2 regions of the Stenotrophomonas sp. Steno-Z4 genome follow, and region 2 is predicted to be linked to the other one. Evidence: riboswitches for the same ligand, from Rfam matches in the RefSeq annotation. Region 2 holds a riboswitch; the other holds the start of a gene.
The links. Region 2 has a riboswitch for thiamine pyrophosphate ahead of AC06E7_RS07705 (TonB-dependent receptor). Riboswitches for the same ligand answer to the same signal wherever they lie in the genome.
Positions count from the first base shown of each region.

Region 1: another riboswitch for thiamine pyrophosphate. It lies ahead of thiC (phosphomethylpyrimidine synthase ThiC); the one in region 2 lies ahead of AC06E7_RS07705 (TonB-dependent receptor).

Region 1 covers NZ_JBWJPC010000001.1:716,671-721,931, reverse strand. Annotated here, with positions in the region: gene ggt (gamma-glutamyltransferase) at 1-242, shown strand, start outside; gene AC06E7_RS03205 (BCCT family transporter) at 790-2,361, opposite strand; TPP riboswitch at 2,430-2,531, shown strand; gene thiC (phosphomethylpyrimidine synthase ThiC) at 2,645-4,414, shown strand; gene AC06E7_RS03195 (ion channel) at 4,529-5,206, shown strand.
Region 2 covers NZ_JBWJPC010000002.1:289,753-295,013, forward strand. Annotated here, with positions in the region: gene AC06E7_RS07705 (TonB-dependent receptor) at 1-1,782, opposite strand, end outside; TPP riboswitch at 1,850-1,945, opposite strand; gene AC06E7_RS07710 (phosphotransferase enzyme family protein) at 1,987-3,123, opposite strand; gene AC06E7_RS07715 (response regulator) at 3,170-3,808, opposite strand; gene AC06E7_RS07720 (ATP-binding protein) at 3,887-5,261, shown strand, end outside.

The DNA of each region.
Region 1 (5,261 bases), on a different contig from region 2:
TCCAGCATGAAGGGTCGACCGAACCGACCGGGCAGGCCACGGCGATGAGCGACGGTGGCGAGGTGAACCTGGAAACGGGCTACCCGTATGAAACGGTGCGCGCGCTGATGCGCAAGGGTCACCGCGTGACCTTCGCCGACGGTCCGTACGGCGGGTACCAGGCGATCATGCGCGACCCGGAAACCGGTGTGTATTACGGCGCTTCGGAAAGCCGCAAGGATGGGCAGGCGGCGGGGTACTGAACCGTCCTGTATCGCCGGGCTCGGCCCGGCTGCTTCTGAACGGTTCCGTAGAGCCGGGCTCTGCCCGGGTGCTCCATGCATCTGGGCGAACAGCCGGTTGTTCCCGCTTGGCCTGAGCAGGGCCGGCGGGTGCGGGTTTGCGGGACACGCCGTGAATCCGTCCATGGAGGCTTGTCAAAAACATCCATGTTTTTGACAGTCCCGCAAACCCGCCCCCGCCGACCTTCGACGATGTGTTGGTGGCCACGGGAAGATCAACGGCGGCTTCGATCATTCTCATGCGTTACCGGACGGTGGTGCGTTCCGTGCGTTCGTTCGGGAACCGAACCTACCAGCGACACCTCGTAGAGCCACGCCCTGCGTGGCTGCCTTTTCCATCCGCACGCGGCCATCTGTCGGGGGCGGCCGGCGGGTAGCCACCGGAGGGACTGTCAAAAACATGGATGTTTTTGCCAAGCCCCCATGGATGGGTTTACGGCGTGTCCCGGAGCGTGGCTATCCGACGGCCGCCCCCTGCCAGTAAGAACTGAAACGCCGCTCTTACGCGCTAACCATCCGCCCGCGACGCCTCATCGCGCGTCTCTTCCTGCGCGGCGATCTCGCGCTCGATCCAGGCATCCATCATCCGCCGCGCGCGCAACGCGCGCCGGCGCTGCAGCGCGTATTCCATGTCGAGCACGCGGTACAGCGACCACATCACCGCCAGCATCAGCAGGGCGAAGGGCAGGGCGGCGATGGTGATCATGCCCTGCAGCGCATCCAGGCCGCCGGCCAGCAACAGCACGGCGGCGATCAGGGCGATCGCCACGCCCCAGGTGATTCGCCGGGACAGCGGTGGGTCGCCGGCTTCGTCGGTGGACATGCTGGCCAGTACCAGCACGGCCGAGTCGGCCGAGGTGACGAAGAAGATCATCAGCAGCACCAGCGCGATCACGGAGAGCACGGTGGGCATCGGCAGGCTGTCGAACATGGTGAACAGCACGGTTTCGTAGCCGGTGCCAAGTGCCCGCACCAGGTCGACATGGCCGAAGATCTGCGACCACAGCGCGGTGCCGCCGAACACCGAGAACCAGAGGAAGCCGAGCACGCTGGGCGCGATCACCACGCCGAGCACGAATTCGCGGATGCTGCGCCCGCGCGAGACGCGGGCGATGAACGAACCGACGAACGGCGCCCAGGCGATCCACCACGCCCAGTAGAAGATCGTCCAGTCGGCCACCCAGGTGCTGCCCGAGAACGGCGACATGCGCAGGCTCATGGTCACCAGCTGGTTGAGGTAGGAGCCAATGGTGGTGGTGAAGGTATCGAAGATGAAGGCGGTGGGGCCCAGCACCAGGACCAGCGCCAGCAGCACGGCGGCCAGGCCGAGGTTGAAGTTGGAGAGCCACTTGATGCCACGGTGCACACCACTGGCGGTGGAGGCCATGTACAGCACGAAGGCAACGGCGATGATGGTCAGCTGCAGCGGCGCGCCGGCGTGCAGGCCGAACACGCGCTCGATTCCTGCGGCGATCTGGATGGTGCCAAAGCCCAGCGTGGTGGCCACGCCGATCGCCGTGGCCACCACCGCCGCGACGTTCACCACGGTGCCGATCCAACCGCGGTGGTGCGCGCCGATCAGCGGCTGCAGCAGGTCGCTGATCAATCCACGGCCGTTGCGGTTGAACTGGAACCAGGCCATCGCCAGGCCGATCAGCGCGTAGATCGCCCACGGGTGCAGGCCCCAGTGGAAGAACGCGTAGCGCATCGAGGCGCGCGCCGCTTCCATGCTCTGTGGGGGCAGCCCTTCGGGTGGGGTGACGAAGTGCGAGACCGGCTCGGCCGCGCCCCAGAACACCAGGCCGATGCCCATGCCGGCGGCAAACAGCATCGACATCCAGCTGGCGTTGGAGAAATCCGGTTCGGCGTCTTCGCCGCCGATCCGCAGCGAACCCAGCCGCCCGAAGGCGAGGTAGAGCAGGAACGAAAGGGTGATGAACACCACCAGCAGGTACAGCCAGCCGGCACTGCGGATGATGTGCACCAGCCCGCCGCGCACGATCTCGTTGAACGGGTCGGGTGCCACGCCAGCGGCCAGCACCAGCAGCACCACCAGGGCGATGGAGAGTCGAAAGACCATGCGCGGCAGTCTAGCCAAGGCGGCATGACATGGCTGTTCACACTTCCGGCGCAGGTGTGGTCTAATCCGCCCCGAAGCGGGGGTACCGCGGCCATGTGGCCACGGTTGAGACAGTCCCTTCGAACCTGATCCGGTTGATACCGGCGTAGGGAAGCTTCGCAACAGCCGATGCACCGCGCCGCCCAGCCCCCGCCTGGAAACCGCGCGCCGTGCGCCTGCCGTGCGCCGCCGCTTCGTCCCTCGCCGTGCGAACCCTCGCACCGACAACCCAGGACGATGCCCGATGAACGCACACCCTTCCGCCCTTCAGCAACAGGCCCAGCAGCTGTCTGAATCGGTCACCCGACCCATTCCCGGCTCACGCAAGATCTACGTGCCCGGCTCGCGCAGCGACCTGCAGGTGCCGATGCGCGAGATCGCGCTGAGTGGCGGCAACGCCCCGCTGACCGTGTACGACACCTCCGGCCCGTATACCGATCCTGATGCCCGCATCGACCTGTCCACCGGCCTGCCGGCGTTGCGCGCGGGCTGGGTCGCCGAGCGCGGCGACACCGAGCTGCTGGGCCGGCCCAGCTCGGCGTTCGGGCGGTCGCGCGCAACCGATGCGCGGCTGGACGCGGTGCGCTTTTCGTCGCGGCTGCAACCGCGACGCGCCGTGGCCGGCGCCAACGTCACCCAGATGCACTACGCCCGGCGCGGCATCATCACTCCGGAAATGGAGTTCGTGGCGATCCGCGAAAACCAGCGCATCGAGGCGATCCGCGAGCAGGCGCTGCTGATGCAGCACCCTGGGCAGTCGTTCGGTGCCTCCATCCCCGCCTCGATCACCCCGGCGTTCGTGCGCGAGGAAATCGCGCGCGGGCGGGCGGTGCTGCCCAACAACATCAACCACCCCGAAAGCGAGCCCATGATCATCGGCCGCAACTTCCTGACCAAGATCAATGCCAACATCGGCAACAGCGCGGTGTCGTCCGGCATCGCCGAGGAAGTGGAAAAGCTGGTGTGGGCGATCCGCTGGGGCGGTGACACGGTCATGGACCTGTCCACCGGCAAGCACATCCATGAAACCCGCGAATGGATCCTGCGCAACTCGCCGGTGGCGATCGGTACGGTGCCGATCTACCAGGCGTTGGAGAAGGTCGATGGCCGCGCCGAGGACCTGAGCTGGGAGATCTTCCGCGACACCCTCATCGAGCAGGCCGAGCAGGGCGTGGACTACTTCACCATCCATGCCGGCGTGCTGCTGCGCCACGTGCCGCTCACCGCCAATCGGGTCACCGGCATCGTCTCGCGCGGCGGCTCGATCATGGCCAAGTGGTGCCTGGCCCATCAGCGCGAGAACTTCCTCTACACGCACTTCGAGGACATCTGCGAGATCATGAAGGCCTACGACGTGACCTTCTCGCTGGGCGACGGCCTGCGCCCCGGCTGCATTGCCGATGCCAACGATGCGGCGCAGTTCGGCGAGCTGGAAGCGCTGGGCGAGCTGACGAAGATTGCCTGGAAGCACGATGTGCAGACCATGATCGAAGGCCCCGGCCATGTGCCGATGCAGCTGATCAAGGAGAACATGGACAAGCAGCTGCGCGAATGCGGCGAGGCGCCGTTCTACACGCTGGGGCCGCTCACCACTGATATCGCGCCGGGATACGACCACATCACCAGCGCGATCGGCGCGGCGATGATCGGCTGGTATGGCACCGCCATGCTCTGCTACGTCACGCCCAAGGAGCACCTGGGCCTGCCCAACCGGCAGGACGTGCGCGACGGCATCATGGCCTATCGCATCGCTGCCCACGCCGCCGACCTGGCCAAGGGCCACCCGGGCGCGCAGGTGCGCGACAACGCGCTGAGCAAGGCGCGCTTCGAGTTCCGCTGGGAAGACCAGTTCCACCTGGGCCTGGATCCGGACAAGGCGCGCGAGTTCCATGACGAAACCCTGCCCAAGGACGCCCACAAGGACGCCCATTTCTGCTCGATGTGCGGCCCCCATTTCTGTTCGATGAAGATCACCCAGGACGTGCGCGACTACGCAGCGGGCCAAGCGGGGTAGGTCACGACCGTTGGTCGTGACCCGCCAGGACGGGCGGCCAAGGCGGACCGTCATGCCGCCTCAGCGCGGCAGCCGTTAAGCTTCGGCCACCGACACAGGGGCAGGGACACCACGATGGCCATAGCGCGCACCACCCGATGGCTGGCCATCGCCCGCCGGCACCCCTCGGCCTGGTTGCTGGGGGTGCAGCTGCTGGGCGTGCTGCTGTACCCGGCCATGGACGAATCCGGGGCCGGCCGCGCGCTGTTCGGCGCCTTCGGCATCGCGGTGCTCGGCCTGGCGCTGTGGGTGGTGCGGCGCAGCCCGCTGGGCATGTGGGTGGCCCTGCTGCTGGCCATTCCCTCGGTGGTGTTCTCCCTCTCGGGGGCGCTGCTGGGGCGGCCGGCGCTGGTCACCACCGCCCAGCTGCTGGAATGTCTGCTGTACTTCTATACGGCGGGCAGCCTGATCGCCTACATGCTGCAGGACCACAAGGTGACCCGCGACGAGCTGTTCGCCGCGGGCGCCACCTTCACGCTGCTGGCCTGGGCATTCGCCTTCGCCTTCGCGGTCTGCCAGCAGTGGTTCCCAGGCAGTTTCGTGGCCACCAGCGAGAGCGAACTGCGCACTTGGATGGAGCTGCTTTATCTCAGCTTCAGTTTGTTGTCCGGGGTCGGCCTGAGCGACGTGGTGCCGGTGCATCCACAAGCACGCGCGCTGGTGATGCTGGAGCAGTTCGCAGGCGTGATGTACGTAGCGTTGGTGGTGTCGCGACTGGTCGGATTGACCATGATCCGCAACGCGCGAAACTGAATCGTCGATAAAAAATTACTGAATCGATGCTAAAAAGTTGCTGAATCGCAGATAA
Region 2 (5,261 bases):
GCTGGCGTTCAGCGCCAGCCGCTCGGTGACCTGGCCATTGGCGGTCAGCTCCAGCCCGGTGTGGGCCTGGGTGCCTTCCTGCACGAAGGTGAAGCCGGCATCGCTGGCGTCCGGCTTGGCGTATTGGAACGGCTGGGTGGTGCGGAACACCGCCGCGCCCAGCATCAGGCCGTCGGTGGCGGCGTACTTGACCCCCAGCTCGCGCTGGCGCGACTGCATGGCCGGCAGGAAGGTGCTGCCGTTGGAGGTCCAGAACGGCGCTTCCTGGCCCAGCGACAGGCCTTCCACGTAGCTGGCGTACACGTTCAGCTGTTCGGTGGCCTGCCACACCAGTGCGGTCTGCGGCAGGAACTGCGACAGCCGGCTGTGCCGTTCCGGGGTGCCGCGCTTGTCGTAGGCGCGCTCATCCAGGCGCACGTAGCGGCCGCCGGCCAGCCACTGCCAGTCATCGCCGACGTGCATGCGGTCCAGCGCGAACACCGCGCGCTGCCAGCTGTCCAGGCGCCGCGCGGACGGGCCCGGCTGCAGCGGCGAGGGATCGAACACGGGTACCTGCGCATCGCCGATGTTGGCCGTGCCCACGTACTCGTTGACGTTCTGGCGCTTGTCCACGGTGCGGTGGAACGCGCTCAGCCCCACCGACAGTTCGTGTTCCACCGCGCCGGTGCTGAAGCGGCCGCGCAGTTCGCCGCGTGCCTCCTCATTGCGGCGCACATCGTCGGGGCTGCGGTAATCGTAGATGTCGTAGTCGCCGTTGGGCGCGAAGTAGTTGCCCGGTACGCTGCCATCGGCGCAGCCAGCAGCGTAGTAGCAGCCGTACGCAAAGGCGACGTTGTCCTGGATCACCGAACGGCTGTGGCCCACCGACACGCGCGACTGCCAGGCCGGGCTGAAGTCGTAGGTATGCAGCGCGGTGAGGTTGGTGCTGTCGATGCCCACCGGCTGCTGCCACGGCTGGTGGCCCAGCATGAGGCTGCGGTCCACGCCGCGCGGCAGTTCGCTGCCGCCCAGCAGCTGGTAACCGGACGCCGAACGCTGCGCGCTGGTCTGGTAGTTGGCATCCACTTCCAGCTTGCCGTGTTCGCCGATCAGCCAGTCGGCGGCCAGCGAATAGAAGTTGCGGCGGCCGTCGGCATGCTCGATGTAGGACGAGGTGTCATCCCAGGCCGCGTTGAATCGCAGCCCGAAGCGCGGGGTAAGCCAACCGCCCAGGTCCACCGCCGCGTAGCGCGAGCCTTCCGAATCGGTGGCCAGGGTGATGTTGCGCACATCGGCGGGACGCTTGCCGACGTAGTTGATGATCCCGCCCGGTGCCATCACGCCAGCGGCCAACCCGGCCTCACCCTTGAGGATTTCCACCTGCTGCACGTTTTCCAGCGCCAGCCGCTGTTCGCCGGCGATGGACAGCCCGTTGAAGCGGTAGCCGGTGGCCGGGTCCAGCGCGAAACCGCGGATGGCGATGTTCTGGTAATAGCCCACCGGTGCGTAGCTGTCGCCCAGCGACGCGTCGTGCCGGGCCAGCTCGGACAGGGTGCGTACCTGCAGGCGGTCCAGCAAGGCGCTGTCGAGCACGTTGACCGAGGCCGGGGTGTTCTTCCAGTCGGCGCTGCCGAAGCTGCTCGAGGGCGCCAGCGGCGCGGCGGGCTTGCGCGCCTGTACGCGGATGCCGGCCAGGTCGGTGGGCGAGCGCACGCCTGCGGCGCTGTCGGCGTCACTGGCGTACAGCGGCAGGGCGGCGCAGAGGGCGGCGGTCAACAGCGTGAGGCGGTAGCAGCGGTTCATTCGATTCGTCATCAGCCAGAGGAGACGAAGCGACGGCGCGCAGGCGCACCAGCCCGCAATGGGGGATGCGCTCGCTGCTCAAGCTCCCTACGCCGGTGCAAACCGGATCAGGTTCCAAGGGACTCTCTCAGCCTGGCAACGCCAGGCACCCCCGCTTCAGTGGTTAGTTTCACACCAATCGGCCGCCGTTGCGACCCCGGTGGTTCAGGCAGCGGCGTGCAGGGCATCCAGCAGGGCCCGGCCCGGGCGGCTGGCGAACCAGTCGGCATGGCCCAGCAGGAACGTGTGGTACGCCACGTCGGCGTTGGCCGGGGAGCCGGTAACCCCTTGGAAGTACTCCACTTCCGAAAGGGCGAAGTCCAGGTGCACCACCGGCAGCAGGTCGGCCAGCAGGTGCACCTGGGCGGCCCCCAGCGGCCGTACCTGGCGGTAGCCGGTCAGCAGCGCCAGCGCGATATCGGCATGCGCCACCGGGCCATCGCCGCCTGCATCCAGCCAGGCGATGGCATTGCGCTCGATCGCGGTGGCCAGGTCGAACAGGGCACTGGTCGGCGAGGCCAGGCCGAAATCGAACACGGTGGCGATCGACGCCGTGGCGCCCTGCCCGTGCCAGAGCAGGTTGGAAACGTGCCAGTCGTTGTGTCCCCACAGCACCGGCTCGGCGGCCAGGCGCTCGCCCAGGGCCGCGTGCCAGGGCAGCACCGCGCGCTGCAGGTCGTGTTCCCACTGCTGGCGCGACAGGTAGCTGGCCAGCCCCGGTCGGTCGGGCAGCTCACGCTTCAGCAGTGAAAGCGGATCATGGGCGCGGATCAGGTCATCGCGCGCCACCAGCAGGTGCGTGCTGCGCTGGGGCGCGGGGTAGCTGGCCGATGCAAGGTGCAGGCGGGCCAGCATCGCCCCGGCAGTGCGCGCCTGCGCGGCATCGCCGAGCGGTGTCCAGGAGGGGCTGTCGCGATACAGGTCATGGCCATCACCCTGCGCGTGCAGTTCGTAGGTCCAGTCGCCATGGGCGATCGCGGTGGCGCCATCGCAGGCCTGCAGCACCTGCACGACCGGGAGTCCGGCAGCGGCCAGGTGCGCGATGAAACGGTGCTCTTCGGCCAGCACGTCGGCCGTGCGCACGCTGCGATGGTGGCGTTTGATGAAGCAGCGCCGTGGTCCGCACTCCACCAGCGCGGCCGCTGAAAACGGTCGCGGGCTGTGCCACACCACGTGGCAGTCGCCCTCAAGCGCCGGATGCTGCCCGCGCAGCCAGGCAAGTTCGGCGTCGTCGATTGCAGGCCAATCTGCGGCGACGTCATCGTTGTCCAGGCCTTGCACGCGGTGATCGGTGTTCGTCATTGAAACGGAAGTGTCGGCAAACAGGGCATGGATCGGTGACGCACCTTCAGAAGCGGTGGATCTTGATGTAATCGAACAGATCGGCGTCATTGTCCAGGCCAAGCTTGAGCATGGCATCGCCTTTCTGCCGGCTGATGGTGCTCACGCTCTTGTGCAGTTTCGCGGCGATTTCCTTCACGATAAGGCCGCTGCCCAGCAGGCGCAGGACTTCCACCTCACGGGGCGACAGCGCGCGCGCGCGATCGTCGCCCATGCCCTCCGTGCCGATCTTGTCGATGCGTTTTTTCAGGGTCCGGCTGACATACGGCTGGCCGCGGTGCACGGTCTGGATCGCCACCGGCAGTTCTTCCATCGACGAGGTCTTGTCGACCAGCCCGAGCACGCCGGTTCCAACCACCATGCGCAGGATCGCCAGGTTGTTGGAGACGCTCAGCATCAGCACCGGCAGGTCCGGATAGTGACGGCGGACCTGGCCGATCATGGCAAAACCGTCAGGCTGGCCGCCGCCGGGCATGGAGTAATCGGTGACCAGCACGTCGCACTCCTTGACCTTGAGCACGGCCAAAAGCTCATCCACGCTGCTGGCTTCGGCCACCACGTGGCCCACGCCACTGGATTCGATCACGGATTTGGTGCCGATGCGGACCACCGGGTGGTCGTCGGCGATGATTATGCGCAAGCTCATGGAATAGTATGGCCGTTAAGGCAGCGGCCCCTCGGGGCACGTCGCGGTGGGCGGATCACTCCTGGGAGAACTGACAGCATGCGTACCTCGGTTGTCCGCTGGCTGGTCGTGCTGGGCCTGGTGATCGCGCTGGGCGCCATCGCGGCTCCGGCGCCTGCACCGTCGCTGTCACCGCGCCAGGCTGAATGGATCGACCGGAACCCTACCATCTTACTGGGGCTGTACGACAGCGGCTGGCCACCATTCGAATTCATGCACAACGGCCGCCCCGACGGACTCGGCTACGACTACCTGATGTTGTTGACCCGGCAGCTCGGCGTGCGGGTGAAGGTGCGGGTGTATCGCGATTGGGCAGACGTGCTGGATGCGGCATGCCGGGGCGAGGTCGACGTGGTGATGAACATCACCCTCACCCCGGACCGCACCCGCTGCATGGTCTACACCGGCTCCTACGCCGACGCGCCGTTGGCCCTGGTGGGCCGGGTGGGCGATACCCGGACCTCAAGCGACCCGGACCTGGCCGGGCTGCGCGTGGTCACCGAGCAGGAATTCCTCACCAGCAACCAGGTGCGTTCACGCTTCCCCGCCGCCCGCCAGGTGACTGCGCCCAATACCCGGGCCGCGCTGGCGATGGTGGCCCAGGGCAAGGCCGATGTGTACATCGGCAATGCGCACGTCGCCAGCACCCTGATCCGCGAGCAGGACATTGACGGTATCGCCCTGCTGCGGCCCAGCGACCTGCCGCCCGAGCGCCTCCACTTCGGCGTGCCCAATGCCCGCCAGCCGCTGGCCGAAGCGCTCGACAGCGCGCTGTCCACCGTGACCGCCGCGCAGCGCGAGGCGCTGTACAAGCGCTGGCTGCCGCCACTGCAGTGGTCGGCGCAGTCGCGGCTGATCCTGGGCGAGGCCGAACGCCGCATCCTGGCCACCCCGTTGCGCATGGGCTATGCGCCGAACGGGGCGCCGCTGTCGTTCATCGATGCGGCCGGCGAACCCAGCGGGGTGGCCGGCGATTACCTGCGCCAGCTGCGCATGGTCGGGGCACAGTTGAACCGCGTGCCCGCGCACGACTGGTTCGAGGTGCGCGAGCAGATGCGCCGCGGCGATGTCGATGTGGTGATGGGCATGCCGAACGATGCGCATTACCTGGGCGATGACTGGGTCTTCAGCCAGCCCTTCATCAGCGTGCCCAACGTGATCGTCACCCCGAACAACAGCCGTTCGGTACTGGGGCTGGGCGACCTGGACGGGCGCAGCATCCTGCTCTCCGACCCCGAGCGCCTGCGCGGCTACATCCTCCAGTACGCGCCCAAGGCGCGCATCGTGCCGGCGCGCGGCGTGGAGCAGGCACTGTCGCGACTGGCCAATGGCGACGCCGATGCCTACGTGGGCAACCTGGCGATGGTCGACCGCGTGGTTCGCGAGGTGTATCCGGCCAAGCTGCACGTGGCCG